4 regions of the Rahnella variigena genome follow, and region 3 is predicted to be linked to each of the others. Evidence: predicted binding sites of a transcription regulator. Region 3 holds the regulator's gene; each other region holds the start of a gene.
What was found. The regulator Fur, encoded in region 3, represses iron uptake genes when iron is present. The targets are predictions, from matches to a motif close to ATAATAATGAGAACNACTATCAA.
Positions count from the first base shown of each region.

Region 1: CKQ54_RS19045 (Nramp family divalent metal transporter) is a predicted target of Fur. The motif match lies at 2,684-2,706, and genes of this name have one in related genera.
Region 2: feoA (ferrous iron transporter A) is a predicted target of Fur. The motif match lies at 2,807-2,829, and genes of this name have one in related genera.
Region 4: efeU (iron uptake transporter permease EfeU) is a predicted target of Fur. The motif match lies at 4,280-4,302, and genes of this name have one in related genera.

Region 1 is NZ_NSDJ01000001.1:4,147,946-4,153,830, reverse strand. Features, by position in the region: gene CKQ54_RS19070 (formate/nitrite transporter family protein) at 1-431, opposite strand, end outside; tRNA gene CKQ54_RS19060 (tRNA-Ala) at 785-860, shown strand; tRNA gene CKQ54_RS19055 (tRNA-Ala) at 936-1,011, shown strand; gene CKQ54_RS19050 (NupC/NupG family nucleoside CNT transporter) at 1,150-2,337, opposite strand; gene CKQ54_RS19045 (Nramp family divalent metal transporter) at 2,754-3,983, shown strand; gene CKQ54_RS19040 (DUF2502 domain-containing protein) at 4,058-4,483, opposite strand; gene mgrA (L-glyceraldehyde 3-phosphate reductase) at 4,643-5,632, opposite strand.
Region 2 is NZ_NSDJ01000001.1:418,063-423,947, forward strand. Features, by position in the region: gene greB (transcription elongation factor GreB) at 1-158, shown strand, start outside; gene CKQ54_RS02050 (Tex family protein) at 270-2,600, shown strand; gene feoA (ferrous iron transporter A) at 2,997-3,221, shown strand; gene feoB (Fe(2+) transporter permease subunit FeoB) at 3,310-5,628, shown strand; gene CKQ54_RS02065 (FeoC-like transcriptional regulator) at 5,637-5,873, shown strand.
Region 3 is NZ_NSDJ01000001.1:2,102,869-2,108,753, forward strand. Features, by position in the region: gene chiP (chitoporin ChiP) at 1-1,175, shown strand, start outside; gene chiQ (ChiQ/YbfN family lipoprotein) at 1,189-1,530, shown strand; gene fur (ferric iron uptake transcriptional regulator) at 1,714-2,169, opposite strand; gene fldA (flavodoxin FldA) at 2,483-3,010, opposite strand; gene CKQ54_RS09700 (methyl-accepting chemotaxis protein) at 3,419-5,101, shown strand; gene ybfE (LexA regulated protein) at 5,177-5,458, opposite strand; gene ybfF (esterase) at 5,720-5,885, opposite strand, start outside.
Region 4 is NZ_NSDJ01000001.1:2,808,729-2,814,613, reverse strand. Features, by position in the region: gene CKQ54_RS13140 (N-acetylmuramoyl-L-alanine amidase) at 1-463, opposite strand, end outside; gene efeB (iron uptake transporter deferrochelatase/peroxidase subunit) at 736-2,031, opposite strand; gene efeO (iron uptake system protein EfeO) at 2,189-3,316, opposite strand; gene efeU (iron uptake transporter permease EfeU) at 3,361-4,212, opposite strand; gene putP (sodium/proline symporter PutP) at 4,538-5,885, opposite strand, start outside.

The sequences.
Region 1 (5,885 bases), 2.0 Mb from region 3:
GCCACGGTTTTGCTCAGGAAGGCGCCTTCCGTCAGACCCAGAACGTGGCCGAAGAAATAGGCCACTGCCAGGCTGCCCAGCAGGTTAGCGAGTGTCACCCAGAACCAGTTACGCAGAACGGCGTAAAGACTGATCTGACGCGCGAACCAGGCGATAGGCAAGGTCATCATGTTACCGGTCAGCAGTTCTCCCCCTGCTAATACCGTCAGTATGATGCCCACCGGGAAGACTGCCGCGCCCAGCAAGTTACTGAATGAACCCCAGGATGCAGGTAACGTCCCTATTACGTGCAGATCCAGCAGGAATCCGGTGGCGATGAATGCGCCAGCCAGGAAGCCCAAAATTAACAAATTCAACACGGAAGCATGGCTTTTATTAACGCCCGCCGTGACAGCGATGGATGCGATTTCTTTAGGTGAATACAAGGACATGGGAGTGCTCGAATGTAGTGAGTTATGATTATTGCGCGAGCAGTCTATTCTGAGATTTATCTCAAAACAAGACGATTTTCATAGTCTGCTAACATTCCATTAATCATTCAGACATAGATGTTAAGAAAATGCGTAGCGAGATCAGAAAGCTAGGAAAAACGCCGGCTGGCGGCCAAATTGTAAAACAATGCATCCGGCTAAAAATTTGCGTCAGGTCAGCGTATTTTTCCCCGCGAAATGGGGCATTTGGCGGCTTTTTCAGCGCTTGAATTCAGAAACGGATTTAGCCGTTGACAGGGGTAGCGACGTTTCATATTATGCGCCCCGTTCACCCGTTTTTACGGGCATGAATTGGGGGTATAGCTCAGCTGGGAGAGCGCTTGCATGGCATGCAAGAGGTCAGCGGTTCGATCCCGCTTATCTCCACCAACTTCCTTTCCAGAGCAAGTTGGCTGTTTCCCTACCAGGGGAAACAAAAGAAGTAAAATGTGGACTACCTCGTGTGGGGGTATAGCTCAGCTGGGAGAGCGCTTGCATGGCATGCAAGAGGTCAGCGGTTCGATCCCGCTTATCTCCACCAAATATTAAAGAAACCCGCTTCGGCGGGTTTTTTGCTTTCTGCGATCCGGTGATTTCCTCACGTTCCGTTTATCCCTGAATTACCGCCATAAAAAAACCCGCCGGAGCGGGTTTCTTTGTCTTTCAGTCGTTTGCTTGCTTACGCCAGTACCAGACCCGCGATAGAAGCAGATAACACGCTGACCAGCGTTGAGCCGTACAGCAGTTTCAGGCCGAAGCGTGAAACCACGTTGCCCTGGTGCTCGTTCAGGCCTTTGATCGCGCCGGCAACGATACCGATAGAAGAGAAGTTTGCGAAAGACACCAGGAACACGGACAAGATGCCCACGCCGCGTGGTGACAGTTCGGTCGCAACTTTCTGCAGATCCAACATCGCAACGAATTCATTGGAAACCAGTTTGGTTGCCATGATGCTGCCTACCTGCAAGGCTTCGTGGCTCGGTACGCCCATCATCCATGCGAATGGATAGAAGACATAACCCAGCACGCCCTGGAAGCTGATGCCGAATACGACGTCGAACAACGCATTCAGGCAGGAAATCAATGCGATGAAACCAATCAACATGGCTGCAACGATGATAGCCACTTTGAAACCGGCCAGGATGTATTCACCCAGCATTTCAAAGAAACTCTGACCCTGGTGCGTGTTACCGATTTGCAGGTCTTCTTCTGAATCAACTTTATAAGGGTTGATCAACGACAGTACGATGAAAGTACTGAACATGTTGAGCACCAGCGCAGCAACAACAAAGCGCGGTTCCAGCATGGTCATGTACGCACCCACAATCGACATAGAAACCGTCGACATGGCTGTGGCTGCCATGGTGTACATACGTTTTTCAGACATTTTGCTCAGAATATCTTTATACGCGATAAAGTTTTCTGACTGACCCAAAATCAGGGAGCTGATGGCGTTGAAAGATTCCAGTTTTCCCATGCCATTAATTTTCGACAGAACCGTACCGATAATACGGATGACGAAAGGCAGTACGCGAATGTGCTGTAAAATACCGATCAGTGCAGAGATAAACACGATCGGACACAAGACTTTCAAGAAGAAGAACGCTAATCCTTTATCGCTCATGCCTCCAAATACGAAGCCGGTCCCTTCCGCAGCGAATCCTAATAATTTCTCAAACAAGTCTGAGAAGCCTTTCACAAAACCTAAACCTATTGAAGAGTTCAGGAAGAAATAGGCTAATAAGACTTCGATGACCAAAAGCTGAACAATGAAACGTAAACGGATATTCTTCCGGTCACGGCTCACCAGTAAAGCGAGTGCAGCGACAACGGCCAACGCTAATACAAAGTGCAATATTCGGGACATGGGTGCTCCAAATTAGAGGCAGGCTATATTTCGACGGACATTTTATGTAACGCGTACATTTAAAACGTGAAGTCGATTGCAAATATAGAAATTACAAACACGAATTGCAACAAATCGCGGCCTATCACACAAAAAATCAAGATGTTAATAAAACTAAGCACAATTAGCTTTCCTGTGCTAGTTTTATCATGTGCCGTAATGCGTTCTGAATCTGGCCTGTAAATGTCTGTTTTAGGAAAGTGCGCTGCGTCTGGCTTTCTGAAGTCGGGTGAGCGATTCACCTTTCAGTTATCACCCTCTCGCTTACTGCTACTGCCTATCAGAGTAATTACTCAGATCATTCTAAATGCACTTGATAATCATTATCAATTAGATATGATTGATGTAAGCGTAATAATTGTAAGGGTTAACTAACTATGCTGAACAGCCGGGCCGAATCCTCAGGCCGCGCGTCCAGAAAGATGAAGCTTTCACTGATGGGGCCAGCCTTTATTGCCGCCATCGGCTATATCGATCCGGGCAACTTTGCGACTAACATTCAGGCCGGTGCCTCTTATGGCTATCAGTTGCTATGGGTGGTGGTCTGGGCCAACGTCATGGCGATGTTGATCCAGCTGTTGTCTGCCAAACTCGGTATTGCGACCAGTAAAAACCTCGCTGAACATATCCGCGACCGCTTCCCGCGCCCGGCTGTCTGGGCTTACTGGGTACAGGCGGAAATCATCGCCATGGCCACCGATCTAGCTGAATTCATTGGCGCGGCGATCGGCTTCAAATTGCTTCTCGGCGTCTCGCTGTTACAAGGCGCAGTGCTGACCGGGATTGCCACCTTTATTATCCTCGGGCTGCAAAAGCGTGGGCAAAAGCCGCTGGAACTGGTGATCGCCGGTTTACTGCTGTTTGTCGCAGCGGCTTATATTGTCGAATTGTTCTTCTCGCAGCCAAGCATGATGGCGCTCGGCAAAGGGATGCTGATCCCCTCTCTGCCGACGGCGGATTCCGTCTATCTGGCTGCCGGTGTGCTCGGTGCGACCATCATGCCGCACGTCATTTATCTGCACTCTTCGCTGACCCAGCGGGGCGGTGAGGCATCTAAAGCGCAGCGTTATTCCGCCACCAAGCTGGACGTCGGTATTGCGATGACCATTGCCGGTTTCGTGAATCTGGCGATGATGGCAACCGCTGCTGCCGCGTTCCATTTCAGCGGACACAGCGGGATCAGTGAACTCGATGAAGCCTATCTGACCCTGCAACCCTTGCTCGGTCACGCCGCTGCGACCACTTTTGGTCTGAGCCTGGTGGCTGCCGGTTTATCGTCGACCGTAGTGGGCACACTGGCCGGACAGGTGGTGATGCAGGGCTTTGTGAAATTCTACATTCCGCTGTGGGTGCGCCGTACGGTCACCATGATGCCGTCATTTATTGTAATTTTGATGGGATTAGACGCCACACGTATTCTGGTGATGAGTCAGGTATTGCTGAGCTTCGGGATTGCGCTGGCGCTGTTGCCGCTGCTGGCCTTTACCGGTAACCGCAGCCTGATGGGCGATATGGTCAACACCAAAACAGTGCAGTGGGCGGGGCGGCTGATTGTGCTGATAGTCGTCAGCCTCAACCTTTATCTGCTGATTGGCATGCTGAAATAGAGTCCTGAAAACGTCAGGCAATAAAAAACGGGACAGTTTGCGCTGTCCCGTTTTCTTTTCTGTCATTCATTTGATTAATGACGGTGATCGCCATGCCCGCCACGGTGATCGTCGTGGCCGCGTCCTTTGTCATGTCCGTGACCGTGACCGCGCCCGTGGTCATTATGCGGACGCCCATGGTCGCCATGATAATAATGCGGCGGTGGCATCGGGCGACGCGGCGGATGGCGCTGATCCCACCAGCCCTGATCGCGCCAGCGGTAACCATCCCAGTAATGACCACGCGGCCCACGGTAACCATAATGATGACCGCGATAGCTATTCCACCAGCCAGGATTACGCCAGTCATAGCCGTCCCAGTAATAACCCCGGTTATCACGGTCACCGATATTGATAGAAAGGCCTGGCGTATTCAGGCTGAAGCTGCTGGCCTGCACGGTGGGTACCGCCGCAGGGAGCAGGGCAAAGAACAATGTGGCGAATAATACTGGCTTTAACATGAGCGGCCCCAGATTCCTTATAATTTATGCTGATAGTTATAAGGTGAAGCGGGCACGGGTTCTATTGCTTACAATCCTGTTTTGAATGATTTACGCGCCTTAACGCAAAGCTTACACACTCTCCATAAAGGCGCTTTTTTTGCTCATTCGGGTAAGCGTTTACACCAGAATGCCTTCGATTGATGCCAGCTCTTCTGCGCTGAACTGACGGTTGGCGATCATGCCCACCGCATCATCAATCTGGCTGGTTTTACTGGCACCAATCAGCACGGAGGTCACGCGGTCGCCGCGCAGAACCCACGCCAGTGCCATCTGCGAAAGTTTCTGACCGCGCGCCTGCGCAATCTCATTAAGCTTACGCACTTTCTCCAGCTTTTCTTCGGTCAGCTGATCGGTGGTCAGGAATTTACTGTCGCTGGCGGCTCGTGAATCTTGCGGAATGCCTGCCAGATATCGGTCTGTCAGTACGCCGCCCGCCAGTGGCGAGAAGGCGATTGAACCCACACCATTATCCGCCAGCGTATCCAGCAGATCCGCTTCTACCCAGCGCTCAAACATGGAATATTTCGGCTGATGAATCAGGCACGGCGTGCCGAGATCTTTCAGGATGTCGAAGGCTTTTTTGGCGCGCTCAGCCGGATAATTCGATAAACCGACATACAGCGCTTTGCCCTGACGCACGATCAAATCCAGCGCTGCCATGGTTTCTTCCAGCGGCGTATCCGGATCCGGGCGGTGATGATAGAAGATATCCACGTACTCCAGACCCATGCGTTTCAGGCTCTGGTTCAGACTGGCGACCAGATATTTTTTCGAACCCCAGTCACCGTAAGGGCCGTCCCACATGGTGTAACCGGCTTTGGAAGAGATGATCAGCTCATCGCGATAAGGCAGTAAATCTTCCTGCAGGATGCGGCCAAAATGCTGTTCCGCAGATCCCGGAGGCGGGCCGTAGTTATTGGCGAGGTCAAAATGAGTGATCCCGTGGTCGAAAGCATGGCGGATCAGTTTCCGGCCATTCTCAAAATGGGCGTTATCGCCGAAGTTGTGCCACAGGCCGAGTGAAACGACAGGCAGTTTTAAACCGCTCTGGCCGCAGCGACGGTATTCCATATTTTCGTAACGGGTTGGACTGGCTTGATACACCATGTGAGTCCTTATAATAAATTCAGGAGTGAACAGAAGGTTAACAATGTCATAAAAAAACGATTTTAGTGTATGCGCTTTCACAAGCATTTCCAGCTATTCAGATCACATCCGGAACAATCCTTAAGCTCATGGCGGTTGATCACCGTGACTATTCTTCCTGCGTATTACCGTAACTGCTGAATAAAACGCCCTGCGTTAATCCGGTGCAGGGCTGTAACTCTGCGTTTCCAGCACCTGTTTCGGATAATAAATA
Region 2 (5,885 bases), 1.7 Mb from region 3:
TCGGCTATGACGAAATTTTTGGCCGCAAAGACTACATTTCTATCGATTCCCCGATGGCACGCGCCCTGCTGAAAAAAGAAGTCGGCGACAGTCTGGTGGTGACCACGCCAGCCGGCGACGCGACCTGGTACGTCAATGAGATTGACTACGGGAAATGATCAGCTAACTCTCAAAACGCGCAGACGGGCGGCCTGATGACTGGCATTTTCGGTCTTCAAACCGTATAACTGTGCCCTGCTTTTTTAACGAATAAAACTGATACCAGACCTATGAATGATCAACTGAGCCGCATTATCGCAAGTGAATTGCAGGTTCGCCCGGAGCAGGTTGCTTCCGTGGTGCGTCTGCTGGATGAAGGTAATACCGTGCCGTTTATTGCGCGGTATCGTAAGGAAGTCACCGGTGGGTTGGATGATACCCAACTGCGTCAGTTGGACACCCGTCTGGGTTATTTACGTGAGCTGGAAGACCGCCGCCAGACTATCCTCAAGTCCATCGAAGAACAGGGCAAACTGAGCGACGATTTAGCGAAAGCCATTAAAACCACGCTGAGCAAAACCGAGCTGGAAGACCTGTATCTGCCGTTCAAACCGAAGCGCCGCACGCGCGGGCAAATCGCTATCGAGGCGGGGCTGGAACCGCTGGCAGAATTGTTGTGGAACGATCCGCAAAACGAACCTGAAACCGCCGCCGCGAAGTTTATTGATGCGGATAAAGGCGTCGCCGACACCAAAGCAGCGCTGGATGGCGCACGCTACATTCTGATGGAGCGTTTCGCTGAAGATGCGTCGCTGCTGGCGAAAGTTCGTGATTACCTGTGGAAAAACGCCCATCTGACCTCCCGCATGGTCGAGGGTAAAGAGCAGGAAGGCGCGAAATTCCGCGACTACTTCGATCACCATGAACCGATTTCTCAGGTGCCTTCTCACCGTGCGCTGGCGATGTTCCGTGGCCGCAATGAAGGTATCCTGCAGCTGGCGCTGAATGCCGATCCGCAGCATGACGAGCCGCCGAAAGAAAGTTATGCCGAACAAATTATCATCGACCATCTGGGTCTGCGCCTGAACAACGCGCCAGCCGACGTCTGGCGCCGTGCCGTGGTCAACTGGACATGGCGCATCAAAGTGCTGCTGCACCTTGAAACCGAGCTGATGGGCACCGTGCGCGAACGCGCTGAAGATGAAGCGATTAACGTATTCGCCCGCAACATGCATGATTTACTGATGGCTGCGCCAGCGGGTATGCGCGCAACCATGGGCCTGGATCCGGGTTTACGTACCGGTGTTAAAGTCGCCGTTGTGGATAACACCGGCAAACTGGTGGATATCGATACCGTTTATCCCCACACCGGCCAGGCTGTAAAAGCCGCACAACAGGTTGCCGCGCTGTGCATCAAACATAATGTCGAACTGGTCGCTATCGGTAACGGTACCGCTTCCCGCGAAACCGAGCGCTTCTTCCTCGAACTGCAAAAACAGTTCCCGGCGGTCAAAGCGCAGAAAGTGATCGTCAGTGAAGCCGGTGCGTCGGTGTATTCCGCTTCCGAGCTGGCGGCGCTGGAATTCCCGGATCTGGATGTTTCGATTCGTGGTGCCGTTTCCATTGCGCGTCGTCTGCAAGATCCGCTGGCTGAACTGGTGAAAATCGACCCGAAATCCATCGGAGTCGGCCAGTATCAGCATGACGTCAGCCAGTCTCAGCTGGCGAAAAAACTCGATACCGTCGTCGAAGACTGCGTGAACGCAGTGGGTGTGGATCTGAATACCGCGTCCGTTCCGCTGCTGACCCGCGTGGCTGGTCTGACGCGCATGATGGCGCAGAATATCGTTAACTGGCGCGACGAAAACGGTCAGTTCCGTAACCGCGAACAGCTGCTGAAAGTCAGCCGTTTGGGGCCAAAAGCCTTCGAGCAATGTGCAGGCTTCCTGCGTATCAATCACGGCGACAACCCGCTTGATGCCTCAACGGTTCACCCGGAAACCTATCCGGTGGTCGAACGCATTCTGGCAGCGACGCAACTGGCGCTGAAAGAACTGATGGGCGATTCGAATGTGCTGCGCGGCCTGAAAGCCAGTGAATTCACTGACGAACAGTTCGGCGTGCCGACTGTTACTGACATCATCAAAGAGCTGGAAAAGCCGGGGCACGATCCGCGTCCTGAGTTTAAGACCGCGACCTTTGCCGATGGTGTGGAAACCATGAATGACCTGATGCCGGGCATGATCCTTGAAGGTTCTGTCACCAACGTCACCAACTTCGGGGCATTCGTGGATATCGGCGTACATCAGGATGGTCTGGTTCACATCTCATCACTGGCGAATAAATTCGTTGAAGATCCGCATACCGTGGTGAAAGCTGGCGATATCGTCAAAGTCAAAGTGATGGAAGTCGATCTGCAACGTAAACGTATCGCGCTGACCATGCGTCTGGATGAGCAACCGGGCGAAGCACCGGCACGCCGTTCTTCCGCGCCAGCGTCAGATTCGCGTGACAATCAGAAACGCCATACACCAAACAAACCTGCGGGACGCAATGCCGCACCGGCGGGCAATAATGCGATGGCCGATGCTCTGGCTGCCGCTCTCGGCAAAAAACGCTAATTTCTCGTTTTTTCCTGCAAAACGGAAGCCGCTGATATTCAGCGGCTTTTTTTATGTGTCTTTTTTCGACACTTTTTAAAGTCTCTCCTATTGAATCAATCACTGAGGTAAATCAATAAATCCTCACTGTTGCAGGCTTAGGATAGCGACGCGGTGGAGATTCCCGTGAAGAGGCCCCCCTCTTTTATTTTGTCTCCACACGCGTACTAATTATGATAACTATTCTCGTTTGTACTTCTTTGCGTATTCAGTACGCCGTCAGCCTCAGGCTGGCAATTTCGCACCAGGGACAATTTCTGAGCAATATTTCACGAGCAGTGAAATCAACGGGCACGGAAGCGCGGCGTCACCTTTGTGACGCTGCCCCCAAAATGCCTGAACGCTTCGCGAGGAACTATGCAACTTCAATCAAAATGTGCTTATAAAATCACCGGCTTTTCTCATGAAATCAGTCCGGCCTATCGCCAGAAACTGCTGTCTCTCGGCATGCTTCCGGGATCATTCTTCAACATCATCCGCGTGGCACCGATGGGCGACCCGGTGCAGATAGAAACCCGCCGCACCAGTCTGGTCGTGCGCAAAAAAGACCTCGACCTGCTCAAGCTTGAGCTTCTGGCCTGACCTTTCTGATGGGTTTCTGAAAGATTGTTTAGCGCGGCTCTGTTGAGTCTTCCGCGTTTTTTCCTTTCTCACACGTAGATCTGAACGTATGAAAGCACTGACTATTGGCCTGATTGGTAATCCCAACTCAGGTAAAACGACCCTTTTCAACCAGTTAACCGGTTCGCGACAACGCGTCGGTAACTGGGCTGGCGTCACCGTTGAACGTAAAGAAGGCCAGTTCGCCACCGCAGACCACCAGATTACGCTGGTCGATTTGCCCGGCACCTATTCACTGACCACCATCTCCGAGCAAACCTCGCTCGATGAGCAAATTGCCTGTCATTACATTCTGAGCGGCGACGCAGATCTGATGATTAACGTCGTGGATGCCTCAAACCTTGAGCGCAACTTATACCTGACACTGCAACTGCTTGAGCTGGGCGTGCCCTGCATTGTCGCGCTGAACATGCTCGACATCGCCAAAATTCAGAACATCAATATTGATATCCCGGCGCTGTCTGCACGCCTGGGCTGCCCTGTTGTTGCCCTGGTGTCTACCCGCGCCAGCGGGATCAAAGAACTGAAAGCGGCCATTGATGAATTGCCACAAGTGGCCGCGCTGGAACGTGTGAAATATCATCCGGTGCTGCAACAGGAAGTGGAAGTGCTGGCCACTGAAATGCCGCAAGATATGACGCTGCAACAGCGTCGCTGGCTGGCTTTGCAAATCCTCGAAGGGGATATTTACAGCCAGACGCACGCAGGTAACGCGCAGGCTTTACTGCCGCAGGTGAAAGCCCGTCTGGTAGAGCAAAAGCTGGAAGATCCGGCGCTGCTGATTGCCGATGCGCGTTATCAGAGCATTGCGTCACTGTGCGCGGACGTCAGTAACTCGCACCTCACCGCGCCCAACAAGCTGACGCAGGTGCTGGACCGCGTGATCCTCAACCGTTTCCTCGGCGTACCGATCTTCCTGCTGGTGATGTATCTGATGTTCGTGCTGGCGATCAACATCGGCGGCGCGTTGCAACCGATTTTCGATATTGGCTCGGCAGCAATTTTCATTCAGGGTATGCAATGGGTTGGCTTCACCCTGCACTTCCCGCAGTGGCTGACCATTTTCCTGGCACAGGGCGTGGGCGGCGGTATCAATACGGTTCTGCCGCTGGTGCCGCAAATCGGCATGATGTATCTGTTCCTCTCCTTCCTTGAAGATTCCGGTTATATGGCCCGCGCCGCGTTCGTGATGGACAGGCTGATGCAATCGCTGGGTCTGCCGGGTAAATCTTTCGTGCCGCTGATTGTTGGCTTTGGCTGTAACGTGCCGTCCATTATGGGTGCCCGTACGCTGGATGCCCCGCGTGAACGCCTCATCACCGTGATGATGGCGCCGTTTATGTCCTGCGGCGCACGTCTGGCAATTTTCGCGGTGTTTTCTGCGGCATTCTTCGGGCAAAGCGGTGCATCCATCGTGTTCTCGTTGTATCTGCTCGGTATTGTGGTCGCTATCCTGACCGGCCTGCTGCTGAAATACACCATTATGCGCGGTGAAGCCTCGCCGTTTGTGATGGAACTGCCGGTGTATCACGTTCCGCACCTGAAAAGTCTGCTGCTGCAAACCTGGCAGCGTCTGAAAGGTTTCGTGCTGCGCGCCGGTAAAGTGATCGTGATTGCGAGTATTTTCATCGGCGCACTGAACAGCTTCTCGTTCAGCGGTCAGGCGGTGGATAACATCAATGATTCTGCACTGGCCTCGGTCAGTAAAGTACTGACACCGGTGCTGGCGCCGATGGGCGTACATTCTGACAACTGGCAGGCGACCGTGGGTCTGGTCACCGGCGCGATGGCGAAAGAAGTGGTGGTCGGTACGCTGAACACGCTGTACACCGCCGAACATATCCACAATGAGGAATTCGACGCTGCCAGCTTCAACCTGTTCGATGAACTGGGCGGCGCAGTGCAGGAAACCTGGCAGGGGCTGAAAGACACCTTCAGCATCAGCGTACTGTCGAACCCGATCGAAGCCAGCAAAGGTGACGGCGAAATGGGCGTCAGCTCCATGGGCGTCATGAGCACCAAATTCGGTACCGCCATTTCGGCTTACAGTTACCTGATTTTCGTGCTGCTTTACGTGCCTTGCGTCTCGGTGATGGGGGCGATTGCCCGTGAAACCAGCCGCAGCTGGATGACGTTCTCCATTTTCTGGGGGCTGAACGTCGCCTACTCGCTGGCGACCCTGTTCTATCAGGTGGCCACTTTCAGCAACCATCCGGCCTACAGTGCGGGCGTCATCTTCATCGTGCTGCTGTTCAACGCTATCGTCCTCACCTGCCTGCGCAAGGCACGCAGCCGGGTCAGCCTCCATTTGCAGCCGCGTAATATCGCGGCCTGTTGCGAACCGGCTACCGGCAGCGACTGCCACTAGGAGATAACATGACTACGCTGATTCAGGTTCGCGACTCTCTCGCACTGGCTGGCCGGGCAGATGCCCGCCAGCTCAGCCAGCAGCTAAAGGCTCCGCAACCGCTGGTGCAGGCCATGCTCGAACGGCTGGTGGCGATGCGAAAAGCAGAAACGGTGGAAGCGGATGACAGCTGTCTGAGCGGCAGCTGTAAAAGTTGCGCTGACGGCAAAAAGTGCCTGACCGTGTCTTACACCCTGATCCCCTGAACCCGACTTTGC
Region 3 (5,885 bases):
ACCTGAATCTCGATTTTTCTTCCGGCTATGCCTGGGACATGTTTGGTATTGATATCGCAGCCTTTACGGCGATAGAAATGGCCGAAAGCAGCGAAAGCGGACATCCCAACGAAATCGCTTTCTCCAACAGCAACCGTGCTTACGACGAAGATTACTCCGGCGATAAAAGTGGGGTCAGCCTGTACAAAGCCGCCGGTAAATTTAAATACGGCGGATTCTGGGGGCATGCCGGTTACATCCAGCCAACGGGCCAGACACTGATTGCACCGCACTGGAGCTTCATGCCGGGAACTTACCGCGGTGCGGAAGCGGGCTACAAGCACGATTTCGGTGATCCGGGAGAGTTGAGTTTCTCCTACATGTGGGCGGATGAATATAAATCTCCGTGGCATCTGGAAATGGATGATTTCCGCCAGAACGATAAGAAAACGGGCGTTTCATACATCCACTCTCTTGGAGCGAAATACGACTTCAAAAACGACTTTGTGCTGGAAGGCGCTTTTGGTCAGGCTGAAAGTTACGTCGATCAGTATTTTGCCAAAGCGTCTTACAAAATCGATCTGATGGGCAATCCGCTGACCACCAGCTACCAGTTCTACGGTGCGGAAGATCGCATCAGCAATAAGAACGATCCGAACAGCTTGTATGACGGGATGGCCTGGTTGCAGGCGCTGACTTTCGGTTACACCACCGGTCAGTTTAACTGGCGGCTGGAAGGTACGATGGTCAAAGCGGAAGGTAATCAGGGCTACTTCCTGCAACGTATGACCCCGACGTATTCCTCCTCCAACGGTCGTCTTGACGTGTGGTGGGATAACCGTTCGGACTTCAACGCCAACGGCGAGAAAGCGGTGTACGCCGGCGTACTTTACGATCTGGCGAAATGGGATCTGCCGGGCTTTGCCGTCGGGGGTTCTTACGTTTACGCGTGGGACGCCAAACCGAGTACCAACGCCGCTTATGACCAGAGCCAGCGTCTGAAAGAGAGCGCCTGGAGCCTGGATGCGCTTTACACCATTCAGGAAGGCCGCGCGAAGGGGACACTGTTCAAACTGCATTACACCCAGTACGACAACCACTCGGATATTCCGAGCTGGGGCGGGGGTTACGGCAACATATTCCAGGATGAAAAAGACGTGAAATTCATCGTTATTGCTCCATTCACTATTTTCTGAGGTCGTTATGTCGATGAATAAATTACTGATGATGGCGGTATCGGCTGTTCTGCTGGCAGGCTGTGCGCCTACCGCCGATCAGGCACAGATTTCGCAAACGCGTGAAGACTACCGCACCTGTATTAACTCTTCAGAAGGTAATCCGGACAAACTGGCGACCTGTCAGGTGTTGCTGAACAAGCTGAAACAGGAAAAAGCACACCAGAAATTTGCGGAACAGGAAACAGTTCGCGTGCTGGATTACCAGCGCTGTCTGACGGCGCGCAAAACCGGTGATGGTCAGGCATATGCGGCGGATTGCGGTAAAATCTGGCAGGAAATCACATCCAATAACGCGCCTGCAATGGCGAACTAATAGCAGATTTTTGTAAAAGCCTTAGCTGGCAAAAACATCATTATCAAAAGCGAAACCCCGGCTTGCCGGGGTTTTTTACGTCGGCAAGCGGCGTCTGTGTTCGGGGTGAAGCACAGGCATAAAAAAACCGCTTTCCAGCGGTTAGTTTATTTAGAACATTTGCGACAATCGAAGCTGTGCAAATTAATGCGCAGGTTTGTCATTGTGCAAAGATTCATCTTCACGGCAGTCGCCTGCTTCACAGTGACCGTACAGGTACAGACTGTGGTTGGTCAGTTTGATGCCATGTTTTTTAGCAATCTCACGCTGACGACCTTCAATATATTCGTCACGGAATTCAATCACACGACCGCAATCCAGGCAGATCAGGTGATCGTGGTGATGTTGCTGAGTCAGTTCGAATACGGACTTGCCGCCTTCGAAGTTATGACGGGTGACGATACCAGCATCATCAAACTGGTTCAGAACACGGTATACCGTGGCCAGACCAATTTCTTCGCCCATATCAATCAGTTGCTTGTACAGATCTTCCGCACTAACGTGATGACCTTCCGGCGCTTGCAGCACTTCCAGGATTTTGAGGCGCGGAAGCGTGACTTTTAAGCCGGCTTTCTTCAGTGCGGTGTTGTTGTCAGTCATGCGGATTCAGTCCTGTTACTATGTGCTAATCAAGTTGAGGCATGCAGCCTGTGGCATCGGCGGCACAAAATTGTTCGTTTACTGTTCTTCGTTTAAGGGAAGTGTGCCCATTCTCGTAAACGACAGCCTGTTAATAAAGATCACAAATTGCCTGTCACACTAATAATGCAACGACTTGATCGATAGAAAAAACAGATGAACTCAGTGTACCTTGATACGACCGAAAGTTACAATTTTGTAGCGGTTAAATTGTTAATTTCAGTAATAGTTTGGCCCTTCAATTGTAGAATAAATCCTCAGGGCCAACAGGGTTTTAGCCGATAATTTCTGAAAGGCTGAGTTCTTCTGTGATCTGTTTCACCCACGCATCAACACGTTCAGCGGTCAGTTCCGGCTGACGGTCTTCGTCAATTGCCAGTCCGATGAAGTGCTTATCATCTGCCAGGCCTTTGGATGCTTCAAAGTGGTAACCTTCAGTTGGCCAGTGTCCGACAATCACTGCGCCGCGTGGCTCAATGATATCGCGCACGGTACCCAGTGCATCGCAGAAATACTCGGCATAGTCTTCCTGATCGCCGCAGCCAAACAGGGCAACCAGCTTACCTTCGAAATCTATCTCTTCGAGCGACGGGAAAAAGTCATCCCAGTCACACTGCGCTTCACCGTAATACCAGGTTGGAATTCCGATCAGCAAAATATCGAATTTTTCCAGATCCTCTTTGCTGCTCTTCGCAATGTCATGCACCTCAGCCACATCTTTACCCAATTGTTTCTGGATCATTTTAGCGATGTTTTCGGTGTTACCTGTATCGGATCCAAAGAAGATACCTACAACGGCCATAAGATTATCTAACCTCTTGTTCTAAATGAAGTGCCCTGCATTGCAGGCAATAATAGCGAAGATGATAACAAACTCGCGAGGCGGAGAATATGCTTCTGCTCGCCTTCTTAACTGGGGAATAAGTTTATCGGGCAATATTTTAAAGTGTTATCGCCATCGTGTGCTTATCAACCACAGGGTTCCTGAGGTCATAAGCAAAGTGAAGAAATAAACCGGCTCCTTCCTTAAGTTTACGCATGTCCCGCCGATAGATGATGCGAGAGCAATCTCAACATAATAAAGAAATCGATGCCCGGAGAGGTGTTCAAACATGTCCGGGGGCGTAAGCCTGCTGGTTACCTGTTTTGATTCTCCGCATCCCCGTCAATCCTCAGACCAGAAACAGTCCTGTTTCGAGAGAGGCATATCGTGCAGTTTTTAAAAAATATTACCATCAGGGCCGCTTTATTAACCATTCTTGGCATCTTCTGCGTGATGTGGGCCGGTGTTTCCCTTTATACCGTCACATCACTTGGCACATTAACGCAAAATACCAGGAACAGTACCGAACTGGTCAACAACATGACGCTGATCAGCAAAGGTAACGATCAGTATTTCCGTACCGTGACGCGTCTGAGTCGTGCGGTTGCACAGCTTCAGGCTGACCCGTCAAAGGGCCCTGAAATTTTTGACAGCGCCAAACAATCTCTTGATGGACTGACTCAGGCGCTGGCTGATTTTAAATCAGTACCCCATCCGGGCCTGGAAGAATCAGCCATTCAGGAACTGCAGACCAGCTGGGAAAACCTGCTGACACAGGGCGTTACGCCGTTATTCAATGCTGCCAGCAGTAAGAATATCGACACCTATAACCAGTTAGCCAACACCACGGTTCCGGCGCTGAGCCGCACTTTTGGTTCATCAATGGAAAAAGTCAGCAGCCAGATTTCAGTTGATTTTCAGGCCGCACAAAATGAATCCAATCATCTGACCTACATGAGCAAAGTGATCCAGCTGAGCGCATTTGGTATTGGTTTGCTCCTGTTGCTGCTGACCGACCGCTATCTGGTGATGGCGCTGGTGAAACCGCTGGATAAAATCCGCGATCAGTTCGCGGTGATCGCCAGCGGTGACCTGACGCAGTATATGGAAGAGTTCGGTAAAAACTGCGCCGGTAAACTGATCCCGCTGCTGAATGTGATGCAGGCGAGTCTGGTGAATACGGTGCAGACGATCCGTAACTGTACTAACCATATCTATCAGGGCGCATCGGAAATTTCAGCAGGGAATAATGACTTGTCTTCGCGTACCGAAGAACAGGCTTCTGCTCTGGAAGAAACTGCAGCCAGCATGGAAGAACTGACAGCGACGGTGAAACACAATGCCGATAACGCACATCACGCCAGCCAGCTGGTGATTGAAGCCTCCGGCACAGCGCAGAAGGGCGGAAATATTGTGGCGGACGTGGTCAGTACCATGAAAGACATTTCCGGCAGCTCAAAGAAAATTGCTGAAATTACGTCGGTCATCAACAGCATAGCTTTCCAGACCAACATTCTGGCGCTGAACGCCGCAGTTGAAGCCGCACGTGCGGGCGAACAGGGGCGTGGATTTGCGGTGGTCGCCAGCGAAGTGCGCAATCTGGCACAGCGCAGCGCCCAGGCGGCGAAAGAAATCGAATCCCTGATCAGCGAATCGGTTTCCCGCGTCGACAGCGGTTCTAAACTGGTTGAAAACGCCGGTCTGACGATGAATGAAGTGGTGCGCTCAATTACGCATGTCACGGATATCATGGCGGAAATTGCTTCGGCATCTGATGAGCAAAGCAAAGGCATCGGTCAGGTGGCGGTGGCGATCACTCAGATGGACAGTGTGACGCAGCAGAACGCCTCGCTGGTTGAAGAGGCATCGCAGGCTGCGGTTTCTCTGGAAGAACAGGCTGCATTACTCAACAACGCCGTGGCCACGTTCAAACTCAAAGACAGCGTCACCAACGTGAAGGGACGTCCAGCGAAAGCGGTTTCCGCTCCGTTGCTGCGTCCGGATACCGGGATGGGCGGGTTGCTTTCGGCGAATAGCGCGAAAAGTGCTGAGAACTGGGAAACGTTTTGAGAAGCACGAAGAGAGTGAGCGTTGAATAAGTAAGAAAAAACAAACGGGTAGCCTGAAAAGGTTACCCGTTTTTAATCAGCCTTCATGACCGTTAAGATGTGCCAGCAGCATCTCTTCAATCAGTTCGCTACGACTGATGTTACGTTCTTCAGCCAGCTTATTGAGCGTATCAACAGCATCGGCATTCATTTTCAGCTCAACGCGACGCAGACCGCTCGCTTTATCGCGGCGTAACTGATTGCGCTTGTTGATCCTGAGCTGTTCATCACGGGATAGCGGATTTGTTTTTGGACGCCCCGGACGGCGGTCATCTGCGAACAGATCAATCGTCGTGCGATCCAGTTGTTCTTTTGCCATAGGTAGCGGTACAACCAGGGAAGTTTTTACATCGGAAAACGGCAAGCCGATTCCTGACGAGCGTTTCACACATTTCGGGCTAAGAAACCCTGACCCAATTTACCCCCCGCGACTCAGCCTGAGTGAACGGGGCGGCAAAATTATAGCGCGCAATCATACACTGGCGCGCCTGGGGTTCACAACGCCTGATTGCCCTGATTTCATGATAACTTTCTAAGTTGTGCAGACTTTTTGCACAATTTATCCCCAGGATGTTAAACCTTAGTCCACATCGATGAAACGGTGAACAGCGCGCAGCACGGCCTCAGGTTTTTCCGCGTGAACCCAGTGTCCGGTTCCGGCGACGACATAGGCTTTGGCCTGCGGGAACTGACGGGCGATATCTTCGCGGTAAGCGTCCTGCACATACGGCGACAATCCGCCGCGG
Region 4 (5,885 bases), 710 kb from region 3:
ACCGTCTGGCGATGTGCAACACCACGTGTTTTTCGTAAGTGCCTTCATTGCCGATCGCACCCGGATCCTTACCGCCGTGACCGGGATCGATCATCACCAGCAGCGGTTTCTCAGCGCGCGGCGTGGTGGTGGTGACTGGGATTGTCTGCGGCAAATTCTGCGCGGCATTCTGTTCAGTGATCGAGACTTTCAGCACGCCATTCTCCGTACTGCGCGTAATCACTGGTTTACCCTTCACCTGCAAAACAATACGCGCCACGTCCGGGCTGAAATGGGCAAGACGCCCTTCTGCCACCCACGGGAATTTCTGCCGCACCACGGTCAGCGCATGTTCCAGTTCTGGGGGAAAAGACGTCACCGGCATGTCGATCACCACCCGCTCCGGCGCGCTAAGCGTAAACACGCGACAACGCTTATCGGCTGCGGGTAATTCAACGTGGATCTGACTGGCATCCGACGTCATGGTAATACGTACCGCCTTTTGCGCAGCGTAAAGCCGCGGCGCCGTCAGCGACAGTCCTATACCGAAAATCAGCAGTTTTCTGCGGGAATGGTTGATGGTCATAGCAATCTCAGAACTGGCATCGTGATAAATCATTTACGCGATTTATCATCATGACATTACTGAGATTTTCAGGAATTAAGCGGAGTATTAACAGGTCGTGAATTGCGTAACCAGCCGTAAAAAGCATTTCAGGATTGAGTTCCTCCCCCTTCGCAGCGGGAGGAGCTCAATTATGCTTCGATCAAAGATTGTCCGAGGTAGTGACTTTCATCTTTATTGCCCGGCAGCGTGAAGAAAAAGCCGCCGCCATTCGGGCGGATGTATTCTTCCAGCGCTTCACCGTTCAGGCGTTTTTGCACCGTCAGGAAGCCTTTTTCCAGATCATGCTGATAACAGACAAAAATCAGCCCCATTTCCAGCTGGCCGGAATTGGTCACGCCCAGCGAATAGCTGTAACCACGACGCAGCATCAGATTGTCGTCGGTTTCTTTAGTGCGCGGATTAGCCAGCCTGATATGCGCGTCCAGCGGGATCACTTTGCCTTCCGGGTCTTGGGTGTAATCGGGCACATCGTGCTCTTTTTCCATGCCCAGTGGCGCGCCGGTGGCTTTATGGCGACCAAAAATGGATTGCTGTTCCTGCAACGGCGTGCGGTCCCAGAATTCCACTTTGAACGGGATCAGACGTGTCACCTGATAGCTGCCACCCGTTGTCCAGGCTGGCTCTGCCTGATCTGGCGTCACCCAGATGGCTTTATCCATCAGCGGCTTGTCTCTGGAATCCGGATTGGCCGTGCCGTCTTTAAAGCCCAGCAGGTTAATCGGCGTCTCTTTGCCCTGACTGCGCGCGGCATGAGAAGAGATAAAGCCGTCACGACGCCAGCGCACGCTGAGCAAATCCGGCGTGTATTTAATGATGTCGCGCAATGCGTGAACCACGGTATCGCTGTTGTTGGCGCAGATTTGCAATGACAGGTCACCGTGACACAGTTTCGCATCAAGGGAATCATTCGGAAAACGCGTCATGCGGCTTAATTTCAGCGGCTTATGCGGCGCCAGTCCGAAACGTTCATCAAACAGTGATTCGCCGACGGACAATGTCATGGTCAGGTTATCGGGATAAATTTCAGCGCCCATCACTCCGGAATCCATCGGCGGGAATTTCGGATCCAGTGACGGCGCGGTGCCACCGGTAGTCAGAAATGCAAAACGGGAATCCAGCAGACGGAATAAACGCTCCAGATCAGCTTTGTTGGTGGCCAGCACGTCAAAGGACACCAGCATCATCGAGGCCTGCTGCGGCGTTAAAATTCCCGCCTGATGTTCGCCATAATACGGTTGCTTGCCCCAGCGTTCGTCGGGGGAAACGGTGCCTGGCGTGAACTCTTTTTTTGCTCCGGGTGCTTTCTCAGCCTGCGCAGTCGCTGCACCGCCCAGGGCAAATGCCCCGCCTAACAATCCCACGCCTTTTAACAAGCTGCGGCGTGAAGAAGAAACGTCGTCCTGATTATTGTTTTTGTGACTCATTGCTATGCCTCGGTGTAACGCTCCTCCCCCTGCGAAGGGGGAGGTTGGGAGGGGGTATTAATAACAAAACTGGGGGTTAGGCACACTTTAGCCGCTGAATTTTACTTTAATACCCCACCCCAACCCTCCCCTTCGCAGGGGAGGGAGCTTAAGAGTATCAATCTAAACCAAGCACACCGCGCAGTTTAGCCAGATCTTCAGCCAGCGTGGTGATCGGGCCTTTCATGGCGTTACGGTCGGCATCGGATAGTTTTTCGTAGTTCTCGTAACCGTCTTTGGTTTTGTATTTATCCAGCAGAGAATCGACAGTTTTGAAGTTTGCGTCGATTTTATCCAGCAGCGGCTTGTCGGCTTTTTCCAGCAGCGGACGCAGCAGGTTTACGATTTTCTGCGCGCCGTCGAGGTTAGCGCGGAAATCCCACAGGTCGGTGCGGCTGTAACGGTCTTCTTCACCGCTGATTTTGCTGGCTGCCACTTCTTCGATAAGCCCTGCTGCACCGCCGACCACTTTACTAGGCGGGAAGGTCAGGTCAGTGATACGTTTTTGCAGATCAACCGTGTCGGTATACAGCTTGTCAGCAAAAGGCTCCGCGCCTTTAGTGGTTTTATCTGCGAAGAGGATTTTCTCCAGACGGTGGAAACCGGTGAAGTTTGGATCTTCCGCTTTTTTCTCGAAATCGTCTTCACGGGCATCAATGCTGCCGTCCAGATCTGAGAACAATTCCGCGATGGGCTCGATGCGCTCATAGTAAACGCGGGTCGATGCGTAAAGAGACTGCGCTTTCGCCAGGTCGCCTTTCTTAATAGCATCGGTGAACGCTTTGGTGTGGGAAACCAGTTCGCCAACCTGCTGAGTCACATACACTTTATATTCTGCAATCGGCCCGACCAGCGCCATCGCGTCCGGTTTAGCGGAAGCCGCCGCGCCTTCTGCGGTCACGGTCAGTTTGCCCTTCGGATTGCTCAGCAGGCCGCAGGTCATGTCATATTCGCCCGGCTCCAGATTGGCGGTCATTTTCTGAGTGAAGCCCGGCGCGACGTTTTCACGCTCTTCCACCACCATCACGCCTTTCAGAATTTCCCATTCCAGGTTCTTCTGGCTGTCGTTGTGGATAACAAACTGTGTTTTACCGGCCGGGACGCTCAGCGCCATCGGTTCACACTGTTTATCGTTGACAGTAATTTTGACCTGACGAACGTCGGCTGCCAGTACGTTTGCGCTCAGCGCAAAAGCCGGCAGAGACAGCAGTGCAATCTGTAAAGCTTTACGGCGAAAATGTGGCATGTACAACTCCATGGCAAAGGCAAGGTGATGAGAAGTGGATGAAATCAACGTTGTGTTTTTTGCCCGGCAGAGGCCGGGGCGGCCACAGAGGATTTTCCCTGAGGCATGAAAAAGAAGAACAGCGCCGGGATCAGGTACAGGAAATAGACCAGCACTTCGCTCACACTTGGCGCTTCCTGATAACCAAACATCCCTTCCAGCAAGGTGCCGAACAGGGAATGCGTGGAGAGCGTATTACTCAAATCAAACGCAATGTCCTGTAAACCGTTCCACAATCCCGCTTCGTGGAATGCGCGGATCGCACCTGCCGCCAGACCGGCCGCAACGAAGAGGATAAACAGGCTGGTCCATTTGAAAAATTTTGCCAGATGCAGTTTCACACCGCCGTAGTAGATGAGGAAACCCAGCACGATTGCCGCGCCCAGCCCGAGCATGGCGCCGATGGGTGCAGCTATTCCCACGTCTTGCTGGAAAGCCGCCAGCAGGAAAAACACCGATTCCAGGCCTTCACGCGCGACGGCAAAGAACACCATAGCCACCAGCGCCCAGCCCTGCCCGCGCCCGGAACTGAGCGCATTATCAATTGCGCCTTCCAGATGCACCTTGATGGAACGCGACACTTTGCGCATCCAGAACACCATGTAAGTCAGAATGCATACCGCGACCACGGCGACGATGCCTTCAAATATTTCCTGCTGCTTTTGCGGAAATTCACCGGTGGTGGCGTTGATGAACAGCCCCAGCGCCAGACATAACGCCGCAGCAACGAACACGCCAATCCAGACCACACCGAGCCACTGCCCGCGTTGCGTCCGTTTTAAATAGCTGGCGATCAGGCTGACAATCAGCGCCGCTTCCAGCCCTTCGCGAAACATAATGAGAAACGGAACGAACATAGCGATAACTCCTGACCCCATGAATCGGCAAAAACTGTAAGGGCTCTGTAAAGAAAAGTAAAAAGAAACGATAGTGATTATCATTCTTGCCAAAAGAAATACAAGAGGTAACCGACCCTTTTTTGCAGGCGTCCGTGGAAATGCGCATGAAATGACAGAGCGGGATTTTCTTTAATGAAACGTCTGATGAAACACGTGATGAGAAGCGTGATGAGAAGTGTGGCGGGAGAGTCTGATAAACGGGGTCAGACGACCCCGTTCGGCATTGTTGTAACGGCTAAAAAATCGTTACGGCAAAATGTGTTACGGCTATAAAGGCCGCGTGTTAAATGGTGTTGTATTCTGCTTCCGCCGTCGTGAAACGCTCTTCCACCGCAGCAGAAGGTTTGCGTCCCATCAGGCTGACAATCCAGATTGCCAGCGAAGCAAAGATAAAGCCCGGAATGATTTCGTACAGTTCAGTCCAGCCATATTGTTTCCACAAGATAACCGTGACCGCACCGACGATCATGCCCGCGAGTGCGCCGTTACGCGTCATACGTTTCCACATCACCGAAATCAGGATAACCGGACCAAACGCCGCACCGAAACCAGCCCACGCGTAACTCACCAGACCCAGCACCCGGTTTTCAGGATTGGCTGCCAGCGCAATCGCTACCAGCGCAACCACCAGCACCATCAGACGACCAATCCAGACCAGTTCACGCTGACTCGCGCCTTTACGCAGGAACGCTTTGTACAAGTCTTCTGTGATCGCACTGGAACACACCAGCAGCTGGCAGCTCAGGGTACTCATCACCGCAGCCAGAATGGCGGACAGCAAAATACCGGCGATCCACGGGTTGAACAGGATTTTCGCCAGTTCGATGAACACGCGCTCACCATTTTGGGTCACGTTGCCCGCTTCACCCGGATTATTGCTGAAGTATGCAATCCCGAAGAAGCCCACTGCGATAGTGCCGGCCAGACAAAAGATCATCCAGGTCATACTGATGCGACGTGCGCTGCGGATAGTGTGATGAGAATCGGCGGCCATGAAACGCGCCAGAATGTGCGGCTGACCAAAATAGCCCAGCCCCCAGCCCAGCAGTGACAAAATCGCCACCAGATTCATGCCTTTAAACATATCGGTGTACTCAGGGTTTTTGGCCTTGATAACCATCATTGAGGTATCAATACCGCCCACGGCGAGGATAACGATCACCGGCGTGAGGATCAGCGCGAAAATCATCAGGCTGGCCTGCACGGTATCTGTCCAGCTGACCGCCAGAAAACCGCCGATAAAGGTATAAATGATGGTCGCTGCCGCACCGGCCCACAGCGCCGTCTGATACGTCATGCCAAAGGTGCTTTCAAACAGACGCGCACCGGCCACGATGCCGGAAGCGCAATAAATGGTGAAGAACACCAAAATCACGATTGCCGAGATAATACGCAGCAGCTTGCTGGAATCTTCAAAACGGTGGGTGAAGTAATCCGGCAGCGTCAGTGCGTTATTGTTGGCTTCGGTATGCACACGTAAGCGCCCCGCCACCAGTTTCCAGTTCAGATACGCGCCGATCGTCAGACCAATCGCAATCCAGCTTTCGGAAATTCCGGAAATAAAAATCGCGCCCGGTAACCCCATTAACAGCCAGCCGCTCATATCAGAAGCACCGGCTGAAAGCGCGGTC